DNA from 3 places in the Streptosporangium sp. NPDC087985 genome. Region 3 is predicted to be linked to each of the others. Evidence: predicted binding sites of a transcription regulator. Region 3 holds the regulator's gene; each other region holds the start of a gene.
The links. The regulator LexA, encoded in region 3, represses DNA repair genes until DNA is damaged. The targets are predictions, from matches to a motif close to TCGAACANNTGTTCGA.

Region 1: a site for LexA is predicted at 2,971-2,986, ahead of ACIN94_RS06705 (SAV_6107 family HEPN domain-containing protein). Genes of this name have one in related genera too.
Region 2: a site for LexA is predicted at 2,570-2,585, ahead of recA (recombinase RecA). Genes of this name have one in related genera too.

Annotation. Positions count from the first base shown of each region.
Region 1 is NZ_JBIUTQ010000002.1:326,238-330,856, reverse strand. It holds gene ACIN94_RS06720 (arginine deiminase) at 1-31, shown strand, start outside; gene ACIN94_RS06715 (transcriptional regulator) at 426-920, shown strand; gene ACIN94_RS06710 (PP2C family protein-serine/threonine phosphatase) at 1,146-2,279, shown strand; gene ACIN94_RS06705 (SAV_6107 family HEPN domain-containing protein) at 2,323-2,766, opposite strand; gene ACIN94_RS06700 (peptidoglycan-binding protein) at 3,086-3,892, opposite strand; gene ACIN94_RS06695 (YbaK/EbsC family protein) at 4,002-4,481, shown strand; gene ACIN94_RS06690 (GNAT family N-acetyltransferase) at 4,607-4,619, shown strand, end outside.
Region 2 is NZ_JBIUTQ010000006.1:123,107-127,725, forward strand. It holds gene ACIN94_RS15275 (ATP-dependent helicase) at 1-1,758, opposite strand, end outside; gene ACIN94_RS15280 (DUF3046 domain-containing protein) at 1,874-2,068, shown strand; gene ACIN94_RS15285 (hypothetical protein) at 2,138-2,410, opposite strand; gene recA (recombinase RecA) at 2,692-3,795, shown strand; gene recX (recombination regulator RecX) at 3,809-4,480, shown strand.
Region 3 is NZ_JBIUTQ010000015.1:76,621-81,239, forward strand. It holds gene ACIN94_RS24060 (vitamin B12-dependent ribonucleotide reductase) at 1-916, opposite strand, end outside; gene nrdR (transcriptional regulator NrdR) at 1,001-1,462, opposite strand; gene lexA (transcriptional repressor LexA) at 2,166-2,876, shown strand; gene ACIN94_RS24075 (NAD(P)-dependent oxidoreductase) at 3,055-3,918, opposite strand; gene leuS (leucine--tRNA ligase) at 4,101-4,619, opposite strand, start outside.

The sequences.
Region 1 (4,619 bases), on a different contig from region 3:
GAGCTGCCCGCTCGAACGCGACGGCATCTGACCCGCCCGTCTCCGTGATACTCAAAATCGGCGTGCCGGTGCTCCCGCCTCAAGCCGGAGCGTCCGATGAGGTCCGAGCAGGTCGAGGAGACCCAGAGCCAGCAAAAACCAGGGCAAACTTGGATAATTCACCCCAGAAGTCGGGACAAGTGCGGCGTTTGAGGAGGACCACACCGGATCGGATTCCGCATCTTTTTTCCAATCAGCTTGACCTTAGGCGCCCATCGCTTTACCGTCACTGTCCGTAACCACACCTCGCTGCGTTATCGGGTAAACCCCAGCCTCCCCGTCACCGAAGGTGCCTACCCCAGGCATCAACCCGGTGTTTGGGGCATATGTTGCGAGGGAGCACAATCAAGTGAAAGCAGTACATAACAGAGCCGGGGGGCCAAACGATGCCGTCTGAGTACGCCAAGTCGCTGGGTGCACGACTCCGCGCCATCCGCACCCAGCAGGGCCTGTCCCTGCACGGAGTCGAAGAGAAGTCCCGTGGACGCTGGAAGGCGGTTGTCGTCGGCTCCTACGAGCGCGGTGACCGCGCCGTAACGGTGCAGAAGCTTGCCGAGCTGGCCGACTTCTACGGAGTCCCGGTCTCGGAGTTGTTGCCAGGTGGCGCTGCCCCGAGCCCGCTCGGCCCGACACCGAAGCTTGTGATCGACCTTGAGCGTCTTGCCCAGCTCCCCAAGGAGAAGGCGGGCGCCCTCGCCCGCTATGCCGCCACAATCCAGAGCCAGCGTGGTGACTACAACGGCAAGGTGCTGTCCATCCGTCAGGAGGACCTGCGCTCCCTTGCCGTGATCTACGACAAGTCCCCTACCGAACTCACCGAGGAGCTCATCGGCTGGGGTGTCCTGGACCCCGAGGCGCGTCGCGCCGTCGACGCCTTCTGACGACCTGTCCGGTCGTGGGCACGCCGAGGGCTGACGCGCCCACGACCGGTGAATCCGGTTAATCTCGCCATCTCGTCAGAACATCGCCCGCATCCCGCCACGGGGGCGATCCCTGTGGTAGGAAAAGGCAAACATGGCATTTAACGAGATGTGGTGGACATGGCAGGGGGAGAGGATCGGCATGATCACTCTCAGACGCGTCCGAAAAACCGTCTCGACGCCTTCATGGCACTGCTGGGATCGACCAAGACCCGTGCCTTCCTGCGGCTGCTGACCTCCGTCGGAGGCAGCAGGACCCAGGACATCCTGAAGCTCCTGCCCTTCATCGTCATGGCCGTGGCGGCCCTGATCGACTTCGGCTCCGGCACGACGTCCGGCCTCCTGCCCCTGCTCGCCCTGGGGCCGGCCTTCGCCAGTGTGGCCTGCGGCCTGGCCAGGACCACGGTGATCGGCGTGATCGCCCTGGCGCTGTGCGTCGCACTCGGCCTCTACAACGACATTCTCTGGACACCCCGCACCAACATCACCATGCTCGCCATCCTCGGCGTCACGGTGGCCAGCGTGCTGGCCAGCGCCGGACGGCTCCGCCACGAGCGTCAGCTCGCCGACGTCCGCTCGGTGGCCGAGGCCGCCCAGCGCGTGCTGCTGCGGCCGGTGCCGCGCCGGGCGGGACCGGGGATCGGGGTCGCCGTCTCCTACACCTCGGCCACCGCGGAGGCCAGGATCGGCGGCGACCTGTACGAGGTCGTCACCACCCCGCACGGGGTCCGGATCATCGTGGGAGATGTCCAGGGCAAAGGTCTGGAGGCCGTGGAGACCGCCGCGGTGGTGCTCGGCGCCTTCCGAGAGGCGGCCCACGACGAGGCCAAGCTCCAGGGGGTGGTGGCCCGGCTGGAGAACGCCCTGACCCGGGAGCTGTCCGGCGAGCAGTTCGTCACCGCGATCCTGGCCGAGATCACCGGCGGGGCCTCCATCACCGTGATCAACTGCGGCCATCCGTCACCCATGGTGCTGAGCTCCGACTCCGAGCACTGGTTCGCCGATCCCCCGGATGAGGCGCTCCCCCTGGGTATGGGTTCGCTGAAGGCCAGCGAACCCATACCGCACCAGATCCCCTTCGAGCCGGGCGACCAGGTTCTCTTCTACACCGACGGAGTCATCGAGGCGCGCAACGGCGGCGGGGAGTTCTATCCCCTTCCCGCCAGGGCGCACCTGTTGAACGGCACCGATCCTCAGCTCTCCCTCGACGCGCTCCGTGCCGACCTGCTACGGCACGTGGGCCGCCCGCTGGGCGACGACGCCGCCATGCTCCTGCTACGCCACCGCGCGGCCCGTCCGGCGGCCTCCTCGGCGGCCTGAGCCGCGGGGGCGACGGCCGGCCGGACACGCAGGCGGACCAGGTCTAACCGGCGAGGGGGACACGGCCGGGCAGGGGCTGAGTGGGCACGCCCAGCAGCCTCTCCACCGTGGCGACGAACCGCTCCGCCTCGGAGATCAACTCCTCGGCGTCCCGTGCCGACACCACGCGGGTCAGCCCCGCCTCGGCCGAGGCCCGCTTGACCGCGCTCATCTCGAAATAGGGAGCCCAGTCGGCGAGCCGCGGCTCGGCCTCGGGCAGCAGCTCCCAGGCGCTGCGCAGCCGGCGCCGGCGGCCGTCCATGGGGCGTGGCCGCGCGGCCAGCACGGCGGCGGCGGCCCTGAGCGCCGACAGATGGGCGGCGACATAACGGGTGGCGGGGGTCCGGGCGGCGGCCGCCTCTTCCAGGCAGTCACGCGCGTCGGCCAGGTGCGCCCGCACCGTGGACGACAACCGGGGCCCGCCGGAATCGCTGAGCCGAGGGGTCATGTGCTTCAGCCTCCTAGGTCGCGAGCGGCTCCCGGCGTTCTCACCGGCGATGTCAACACTTGCAGACCTCACCGACAAATTCACCGGGCGGCCGGACGAGGAGCTTCCCCTCTCCCCGTCCGTCTCTACCCGGCCCGGCCGTCTGGGACGGCGCGGACATGATCGACCGCCCTGAACGTGATCCGCGAGTCTCACGTCATTACATCGAACATAAATTCGATCACTTGTAGTGTCAAGTAAAGCGACGGACAGAGGTCCGGTCTCCCCGGAAACGGCAAAGCCCCGGGAGGGCAGCACCTCCCGGGGCCTTCACCTGCGGCTATCGGACGAACCTGCCCCTCACGTGCACCGGCACGTCCTTGCCCAGCAGGCCGGGAAGCACCGCCGCCACGTTCATCGGGAGTCGGACGCAGCCGTGCGAGGCCGGGGCCAGCGGCACCGACAGCGCGCCGTGGAAGGCGATGCCGCCGTTGAAGAAGATCGGGTTGTAGAGCTGGCCGAGGTAGGACCTGTGCCAGCCGTCCCTGCGCCAGGTCGTCCTGTAGTCCCCCGTCGGCGTGCGGGCGTCGCCGCAGAACCGCTGCACCTTACCGTTCCAGTTCGCGGTCTCGCAGTACGGGATCCCGCTGCCGGAGGAGGTGTGGCTGATCAGCTTCACCCGGCCGTCGACGTAGAGGACCATCACCTGCTTGGTGAGGTTCATCTCGACCCGGGTCGGCCTGCCGCGGGGCACCAGCACCGGGGGCGCCACCGGGTTCTCCAGAGCCTTCCACGTCCTGCTCGCCACGGTGCTGGTCGGCGTGATGCCGTTGACCTTCTGGAAAGCCCAGACCGCGGCCTGGGTGGCCCCGCCGTACCGGCCGTCGATCCCACCGGGTGCGTAACCGAGTTCCTTCAGCCGGGTCTGGAGCACCGCGACCGCGGCACCCTTGGCGCCGATACTGAGCGTCTCACCGGGGGCGGCGAACACGGTCGTGCCGACGGCCTTCACCGTGACGGCCGGGGGCGCCACCGTGACGGTCTGGGCGTTCGCGGCGCCGGAGGAGCCGAGCGAGGAGAGGAGCACGGCCCCCGCTGTCATGAGCGCGGCCGCTCCGAGCCGCCGTTCAAACCCCACCCAAATCATCCCCTCATATCACCCGCGCTCGGATCAAGGGACCATAGCGCACGGATCATCCGTCTCCGCCATCAGTAATGAAGCGGTAATCAATGGTCAATCTGATTAGAGTGACCATGTGCCAGAAAAGTTGCATCCCAATGTTGAGAAGGTCGCCGCCGTCCTGGGCGAGCACGGTGTCTCCGGCGAGATCGTCGTGTTCTCGGAGGCCACGCCGACCGCCGCGACCGCCGCCGCGCAGCTCGGCTGCGAGATCGGTGCCATCGCCAACAGCCTGGTCTTCGACGCCGACGGAGCCCCGCTCCTGGTGCTCACCAGCGGCGCCCACCGGGTGGACACCGACCTGATCGCGGAGCGGGTCGGCGCGGCGAAGGTGAAGCGCGCCACCCCGGACTTCGTCCGTGCCGCCACCGGCCAGGTCATCGGCGGTGTCGCCCCGATCGGTCACCCCTCCCCGCTCAGGACGCTGATCGACACCTGGCTCGACAGGCACGCGGTGGTCTGGGCCGCCGCGGGCCATCCGCACACGGTCTTCCCCACCTCCTTCGCCGAGCTCGTCCGCATCACCGACGGCACCCCGGCGGACGTGGAGCGCTGACCACCGTCCGGGTCCGGGGAGGGCAGAGGGCGCCCAGGCGATCTACCGAGATCACCGAACGTGACCCAGACCCCTTTCGCCGGCCTGCCGGTCAGGGTGATGTCCGCCCTGCTAGGGTGCGGGGAATGATCGGACTGC
Region 2 (4,619 bases), on a different contig from region 3:
GCCGTTGGTCACGGCCAGCCGCTGGGCTCCGGGACGCCCCCGCAGGGTGCCGGTGACCCGGTCCCACACGATGCGCGGGCGCAGCTCGGCGAACTCCTCGCTCGGATAGCGCCCCGCGAGCATGTCGAGCGTCGCCTCCAGTGCGCTGCGGGGGAGCGTCCGGTACGGTGCGGCACGCCGTACGACGGCCTCCAGCTCGTCCACCGTCCACTCGTCGAGCGCGGTCATCGCCACGATCTGCTGGGCGAGCACGTCGAGGGGGTTGCGCGGGTAGCGGAGCTCCTCGATCTCCCCGCTTCTCATCCGCTCGGCCACCACGGCCGTCTGGACCAGGTCACCCCGGTATTTGGGGAAGATCACGCCCCGCGAGACGGCGCCCACCTGGTGCCCGGCCCGGCCGATCCGCTGCAGGCCACCGGCCACGCTCGGCGGTGACTCCACACAGGCGACCAGGTCCACCGAGCCCATGTCGATGCCGAGCTCCAGGCTGGAGGTCGCGACGACCGCCGGCAGCCGCCCGGACTTGAGCGCCTCCTCGATCTGGGAGCGCTCCTCCTTCGACACCGATCCGTGGTGGGCCCGCACGATCTCCGGGACCGCCCCCTGGGCGGCCCCGGCCTGCGCCATCATCGCCGCCGGCGTGGACAGGGAGGCGGGGGGAGCGGGGAACCCCTCCGCCCAGTGCGCGGGCTCCGTCATCTCCGTCATCTCCGCCATCTCCGCGCCGCCGGTCCTCCGCTCCCAGGCCAGCTCGTTGAGACGGGTGCACAGCCGCTCGGCCAGCCGCCGGGAGTTGGCGAACACGATCGTCGAGCTGTGGGCCCCGATCAGGTCGAGCAGCCGCTCCTCCACATGCGGCCAGATGGACCGCCGGACCGGGGGCTCGATCAGCCACTGGTCGTCGTCGGGCCGGGATGGGCGCGGGGCGCCGTCGAGCTCGGTCATGTCCTCGATCGGGACGACCACCTCGACCTCGATCACCTTCTCGGAGGGCGGCTGGACCAGCGCAGCCGGGCGGGCGCCGCCGAGGAAGGCGGCCACCTCGCCCACCGGCCGGACCGTCGCCGACAGGCCGATGCGCTGCGCGGGCTCGGGGAGCAGGGCGTCGAGCCGCTCCAGGCTGAGGGCCAGGTGGGCGCCGCGCTTGGTGGCGGCCACCGCGTGCACCTCGTCGACGATGACCGTCTCCACCCCCCGCAACGCCTCGCGGGCCTGACTGGTCAGCAGCAGGAACAGCGACTCCGGGGTGGTGATGAGGATGTCCGCCGGCCTGGCCGCGAAACGGCGCCGCTCCTGCGCCGGGGTGTCACCCGAACGGATCGCCACCGAGATCTCCGGCACCGCGAGCCCGAGTCGTCGCGCGGTCTGCCGCATTCCCGCCAGCGGGGCCCGGAGGTTGCGTTCGACATCCACCGCCAGGGCCTTGAGCGGTGACACGTAGAGCACCCGGCACCGGCCGGCGCCTCCGTCGCCCTCACCCGTGCGCTCCCGGCCTCGCCTGGTGCTCACGGTGTCTCCGCCCGGCCCGCCGACCGTGGTCGCGTGCTCGGCGGCCAGCCGGTCGAGCGACCAGAGGAACGCGGCCAGCGTCTTGCCGGATCCGGTGGGTGCGACCACGAGGGTGTTGTCCCCCCGGGCGATCGACGCCCACGCCCCCTCCTGGGCGGCGGTGGGCGAGGCGAAGGCTCCGGCGAACCACTCCCTGGTCACAGGGCTGAACTGGTCGAGCGCTGATCCGGTCACCGTTCCATAGTGCATGGCTCCACCGACAGAATCCGGCAGCGGACGGAGGCCGTACAGGTAGGGGAAAATCCCGGTGGTCGCACCTTCGACCTCGGTCGCGAGCACGCCGGGGAGGGGTCACACTTGGAGGATGCGCCTGTCGGAGTTCTGGAACCGGATGAGACTGCACTTCGGCGACCCGTACGCGGAGTCGTGGGCCCGCGACTACAACATCGCCGAGTTGGGCGGCCGGACCGTGAACCAGGCGCTGGCCGACGGCATCGCAGCCAAAGACGTCTGGCGGGCTGTGTGCGGGGTGTCCGACGTCCCCGCCCGGCTGCGCTGAGGCGCCGAGGTGAAGGGACGAGTTCCCGCGTCTCCGGTGTGACCGGGCCCACCGGCGGTCCGGCTTCATTCAACGGGGAGCGCCGTCCAGCAGTTTCCTGAGCAGGTCGGCCACCTGGCCGGGGTCCTCGGCGCGCTCCTGGCCGTCCGGCGACCACAGGAAGAGCCAGCCTTCTCCGGCCGGGCAGGCGAAGACGATGATCTGTTTCCGGCTACGCGGATGCCACACCCAGAGCACCGGGGCATCGGCCCCGAGCATGCGGCTCGCCAGCCCCCGGCCGGACAGTTCGGCGGCCAGGGACTCAAGATGGGCCAGGCGTTGCCGGGCGAACGGGGCGGTCACATCGGGCACCTCGGGATCCGTTTGCCTTCAGAATCATCCCAGGTCAGCCCGTTGACAACACGTCTCGCGGAATGTCCGGGAATGTCTCCTCCGGGATGGGGTCCACCGTCTCCTGCGGCCTGCGCCGTCCAGGGAACGCGCGATGAAGTTGAGCGACGATCGAACAGTCGTTCGGCTATATTGGACACGCCGTCACTCGTGGCGGGCTCTTCAGAAAATGTCGGTGGCACCCCGTAGCTTTCTGGCAACCGATTCAACCCGCGACCCTTCAGGGGGCACCCATGGCGGCTAACGACCGCGAGAAGGCGCTTGAGACCGCGCTCGCTCAGATCGAGCGTCAGTTCGGCAAGGGCTCTGTCATGCGCCTCGGCGACGAGACCCGCGCGCCCATCGAAGTGATCCCGACCAGTTCCATCGCGCTCGACGTGGCTCTCGGCATCGGCGGGTTCCCGCGTGGACGCATCATCGAGGTCTACGGCCCCGAGTCCTCGGGCAAGACCACCGTCGCCCTGCACGCGGTGGCCAACGCCCAGCGAGGCGGCGGCATCGCGGCGTTCATCGACGCCGAGCACGCCCTCGACCCGGAATACGCCAAGAAACTGGGCGTCGACACCGACGCGCTCCTCGTCTCCCAGCCCGACACCGGCGAGCAGGCGCTGGAGATCGCCGACATGCTGATCCGGTCGGGCGCCGTCGACCTGCTGGTCATCGACTCGGTCGCGGCACTGGTGCCCAAGGCCGAGATCGAGGGCGAGATGGGCGACAGCCACGTCGGCCTCCAGGCCCGTCTGATGTCCCAGGCACTGCGCAAGGTCGCCGGCGCGCTCAACAACACCGGCACCACCGCGATCTTCATCAACCAGCTCCGTGAGAAGATCGGCGTCATGTTCGGCTCGCCCGAGACCACGACCGGTGGAAAGGCGCTGAAGTTCTACGCCTCGGTCCGTCTCGACATCCGCCGCATCGAGACGCTGAAGGACGGCACCGAGGCGGTCGGCAACCGCACCCGGGTGAAGGTCGTCAAGAACAAGATGGCCCCGCCCTTCCGCGTGGCCGACTTCGACATCCTCTACGGTGTCGGCATCTCCCGCGAGGGCGGCCTGATCGACATGGGCGTCGAGCACGGCTTCGTCCGCAAGTCCGGCGCCTGGTACACCTACGAGGGCGACCAGCTCGGGCAGGGCAAGGAGAACGCCCGTAACTTCCTGAAGAACCACCCCGACATGGCCAACGAGATCGAGAAGAAGATCAAGGAGAAGCTCGGCATCGGCCCGCGCCTCGACAGCCCGGCCACTCCGCCGCCCGCGGCTCCCGTTTCCGCACCGGCTTCCGCCGCGTCCGGTCGCGGCTCCAAGGCGGCCACCCCCAAGCCGGGTGACGTCTGAACCGGGTTGACCGATGACGACGGGACCTGACTCCGGTCCGGCTGACGTGGCCGGACCGCGGGACTGGGGGGCCTGGGCGGACGTGCCGGAGAAGCGGTCCCGGGGCTCCTCCGCGGAAGTCCTGCCCGACGGGCCGGTCGAGGGTTCTCCGGCAGGCCAAGGACCGGCCGCGGATCCCCAGGCCGTCGCGCGCGCGATCTGCCTGCGGTTGCTGACCATGGCGCCGCGCACCCGTGCCCAGCTCGCCGAGGCGCTGCGTAAGCGTGAGGTGCCCGAGGAGGCGGCCGAGGCCGTGCTCGAGCGGTTCTCCGAGGTCGGGCTCATCGACGACGAGGCGTTCGCTGCGGCATGGGTGAGTTCGCGCCATGCCGGGCGAGGTCTCGCCCGCAGGGCACTCGCCTCGGAGCTGCGTCACCGCGGGGTGGACGAGGATACCGTCAAGGAGGCGGTGGGGCAGCTCGACTCCGACCAGGAGGTGGAGACGGCCAGAAGGCTCGTGGCGCGCAAGCTTTCGTCGACCCGCGGTCTGGAGCCGGCGGCCAGGACGCGGAGGCTGGCCGGCATGCTCGCCCGGAAGGGATACGGTCCCGGCCTGGCCTTTCGCGTGGTCCGCGAGGCGCTTGAGAGCGAAGAGGCGGAAGATCCTACGTTTTCGGCGGAGTCCGATTACCTCTATGACGGATAAAAGCACGTCGGGACGGTAAGCGTGCGGAGCACCTGACGGATGGCGTTCCGCCGCGGTAGCCGGGGCTGTCACGTCCCGGGGAGGCCGGAAATTCGACGATTCCCCTTGCTTAACCGGGGATGAACGGAGAAAAATCATC
Region 3 (4,619 bases):
GGCCGAACTCCTCGCCCTTCTCCACCGCGCGCATGAACTCGTCGGAGACGCGTACGGAGTTGTTGGCGTTCTGGTACTGGACGGAGACGATGTCCTTGCCGCCCAGGTCCATGTCGAACCCGGCGTCGCGCAGCGCGCGGACCTTGTCCTCCTCACGCGCCTTGGTCTCGATGAACTCCTCGATGTCGGGGTGGTCCACGTCCAGGACGACCATCTTGGCCGCGCGGCGGGTGGCGCCGCCGGACTTGATGGTGCCCGCGGAGGCGTCCGCGCCACGCATGAAGGAGACCGGGCCGCTGGCCGTGCCGCCGCTGGAGAGCAGTTCCTTCGACGAGCGGATCCGGGAGAGGTTGACGCCGGACCCCGAGCCGCCCTTGAAGATCACACCCTCTTCCTTGTACCAGTCGAGGATGGATTCCATCTGGTCGTCGACGGCCAGGATGAAACAGGCGCTGACCTGCTGCGGCGAAGCGGTTCCCACGTTGAACCAGACCGGCGAGTTGAAGCTGAAGATCTGGTTGACCAGGGCGTGTTTGAGCTCGTGGTCGAAGATCTCGGCGTCCTCGTCGCCGGCGAAGTAGCCCTGCTCGACCGCGGTCCTGGTGTAGACGCCCACCACCCGGTCGACGAGCTGCTTCAGGCTCCACTCGCGCTGCGGGGTGCCGACCGCGCCACGGAAGTATTTGGTGGTCACGATGTTGGCGGCGTTGACCGACCAGGAGACGGGAAACTCCACGTCCCGCTGCTCGAAGTTGATCGAGCCGTCCCGCCAGTTGGTCATCACGACGTCGCGGCGCTCCCAGCGCACCTCGTCATAGGGATGCACTCCGGGGGTAGTGAAGATCCGCTTCATCTTCAAACCCCTGCGCAACCGCTTGCCCCCACGCGCGGCTGCGCCACCGACCGTCTCCGTCATGACTTCCCCCTTCCGGGGCTCCGCTGAGCCCTCGAGTCGGACCACATCAACGCGCCGCCCTGTCCCCCGGCGCCCGGGGTATGTTCAGTCCTGCTTGACGGAACGATCCGTCCGCAGCTGCTTGATCTCGGTTTCGAAATCCGCCAGAGTCTCGAAGCCTCGGTAGACCGAGGCGAACCGCAGATAGGCCACCTCGTCCAGTTCGCGGAGCGGCCCCAGGATCGCCAGCCCGACCTCATGGGCCGCGATCTCCGCCGACCCGGTCGCCCGGATGCCTTCCTCCACTCGCTGGCCCAGCTGGGCCAGCGAGTCTTCACTGACCGGGCGTCCCTGGCATGCCCGCCGGACGCCCGCGATCACCTTTTCCCTGAAGAAAGGCTCGGTCACCCCGCTGCGCTTGCTGACCATGAGCAGCACGGTCTCCTGCGTGGTGAACCTGCGCCCGCACTCCGGGCACGTGCGCCTGCGGCGGATGGCCCCGCCATCCTCGGTGGACCGGCTGTCGATGACCCGGGTGTCAGGGTGCCGACAGAACGGACAGTGCACGCGTGTCGCCTCCTTGACCCGGCAAGCGGCCCACTCTTTCGCCCACTCCCACAGCGTCCATGACGAGATGCTCGCGCGCGCCTCTCGATAGTCGAGAAGCGGTAATGGAAACACAATTTATGGTGAAGTGCGCCGGTGATGCCACTAGATGTTGTGGTCCAACGGTAGGAGGGTCGGCCCATGAACGCAAGTTGGGAAGGCCCCGTCAGGCGAAGTCGCTGATCAGCCCATCACATTCATCCGAGCCGGGCGTGTCACCCCTCCGGAGACCTATCCAGGAGGCGGACCCGCCGGGAGAAAGAGCCGGGTCCCCGGCCGGATCACAGAGCCGGACAGACCGCAGAGATTCATGATCCGGCTGCCCGTCGGGGGCGAGCCCCCCGTCCGGCGAGCCGGCCCGGCGGACCAGGATATCGGAGGTTCCCCGCCGGTTCCTGCCGGTCGGACGGGCGCCCACCCGACCCCTCCCGCCGCCTCGCCCCGTTTTCACGGCACCCCTCATGTCTTCGACCTGCCCGAACACGTATCGAAGAAAGATCGGCGAATCGAACACGGTGTCGATCGAACTCCCGTACGATGTCGTACACCGCGTCACTGACTGATTTCGAGAACGACTCGAACAATTGTTTGAATATGATCTTCAACAGGGGTACGGTCGCCGTGTGCGACGCGAGAAATACAGACCGGGAGGCGAGGAGATCGTATGAGCGAACACGACAAGAACGGTTCGGCCGTCAGTGACCTGGCGGTGCGCAGGCGCGACTCCCTTGGCCTCACCCCCAGGCAGCGGAAGATCCTTGAGGTGATCCGTGACTCGGTGCAGCAGCGCGGCTACCCGCCCTCCATGCGGGAGATCGGCGAGGCGGTGCAGCTCACCAGCACCTCAAGCGTGTCGCACCAGTTGACGGCGTTGCAGCGCAAGGGATACCTGCGCCGCGATCCACACCGCCCTCGCGCACTCGAGGTGCGTCTTCCCGGAGAGCCGGCGCTGTGGATGGATCCTTCCACGGGCGAGGACGAGACCCCGGTCAGCCGCCCGACCGCGGCCTATGTGCCGCTCGTCGGCCGGATCGCCGCCGGCGGCCCGATCCTCGCCGAGGAGAGCGTCGAGGACGTCTTCGCCCTACCCAGGCAACTTGTCGGCGAGGGCACGCTCTTCCTGCTCCAGGTGACCGGCGACTCGATGATCGAGGCCGCCATCGCCAACGGCGACTGGGTGGTGGTCCGCCAGCAGCCCGTCGCGGACAACGGTGACGTGGTCGCCGCGATGATCGACGGCGAGGCCACGGTCAAGACCTTCAAGCGCAAGGACGGCCACGTCTGGCTCGTCCCGCACAACCCGAACTACGACCCGATCCCCGGCGACGAGGCCACCGTCCTGGGCAAGGTCGTGGCGGTCCTGCGCAAGCTCTGAGACGGCACAGCGGAGGAGAGCGTCCCTGCGGACCCGGGGGCCTCTCCTTTTCTGCGCGACTTCTGTGGGGTGCCGCCACAGCCATTGGCCGCCTCGATACCGTACGGCTGAGCCTCCGCCCTCGGCTGGGCCCGATCTGCGGTCCGCCCTCGGCCGACCGCTTCCACGGTGGCGACCTTCAACCGCGCTGCCCGCGGAGCAGTTCCACAACCGCGGTTACGTCAGAGTCGTTCCAGCCGTGCTCGGCGGCTTCCTCGTAACGCTGCTCGATCAGCCGGGCGATCGGCAGCTCAAGCCCCTTCGACTCCGCGACCTCGGCAGTGAGCCGCACGTCCTTGGCACCGAGCCGCGTCGCGAACCATCCGCGATGGTCACCATGGAGAATGTCGTCGAGCCGGTTGTGCAGACCAGGCGCGACGGTCGGCCACTGAAAGAGCAGATCCCTCAGCACCGCCTCGTCGAGCCCTGCCGCCTGGCCCGTGGCCACTACCTCGGCGACGACGGCGACACCCGCCATCAGCAGGTAGTTGTTCAGGAGCTTGAAGGTCAGGGCGTTCCCGGGATCGTCCCCGCAGTAGCGGTGGACGGTGAAAAGATCCGACCAGACAGGCTCCAGCCGGTCCACGAGGCCGCGTTCACCGCCCAGCAGGCCTGTGGCCTGTCCGCTGAGGACGGCCTGCGGCCCCCCGAGAACGGGTGCGGCCACGGACCGGCCCCCCGGCACCAGCCCCACCAGCGCGCGGGACGTGTCCGGAGAGACGGTGCTCATGTCTGCCACGACCGGACCACCGGGATCGGAGCCGAGATCACTCAGTCGGGCCGCGACGTCACGGACCGCTTGATCATCGGCGAGCGACATCAGCACCGCGTCGGCATCCCGTGCGGCCTCGGCCGGTGAGGGCGCCTCGACGGCGCCCGCGTCGATCACCTCGGATGCCTTACCGGGCGTCCGGTTCCAGACCCTGACCACATGACCGCGTTCGAGCAGTCGCAGGGCCATCGCCCGGCCCATGCTGCCCATCCCGAGCACTGACACCCGCATGCCTCATCCCCCTGTCAGCCGTTGTCTTCCTTCTCCGGCCACCGGCCACGCGGAGAAGGTCCGAAAAGGGACAGAGCTTTTAAGCGGTGTGGGAAGCGCGGATCAACGGCCTGAGGGATCCGAGCCGACACGTCGCGGTGACCCGGGCTCGGGGCGCCCGCCGCACGGGCGCCCCGAAGTCACTACGGGACGATGTTGACCAGCTTGGGCGCGCGGACGACGACCTTGCGAGGAGTGCCGGACAGGAGTGCCTGGACCTTGTCCGAGGCCAGCGCCAGAGCCTCCAGGTCGGTTTCAGAGATCTCCGGAGAGACCTCCAGCCGGTCGCGGACCTTGCCCGCGACCTGGACGACGCAGGTGACGGAGTCCTGGACCAGCAGGGCCGGCTCGGCCACCGGCCATCCGGCCGTGGCGACCGAGGCGGGGTGGCCCAGCCGCTCCCAGCCCTCCTCCGCAGCGTACGGCGCGACCAGGGACAGCATGACGGCCAGGGTCTCGGCGGCCTCACGGACGGCCGGGTCGGCGGCGCCGGGACCGGAGTCGATGGCCTTGCGGGCCGCGCTGGTCAGCTCCATCATGCGGGCCACCGCCACGTTGAACCGGTGGGAGTCGACCAGCTTGGTGACCTCATCGATGGTCCGGTGGACGGCCTTGCGCAGCTCCAGGTCACCGGTGGCGGCGTCCGCGCCGGGTGCCGAGGC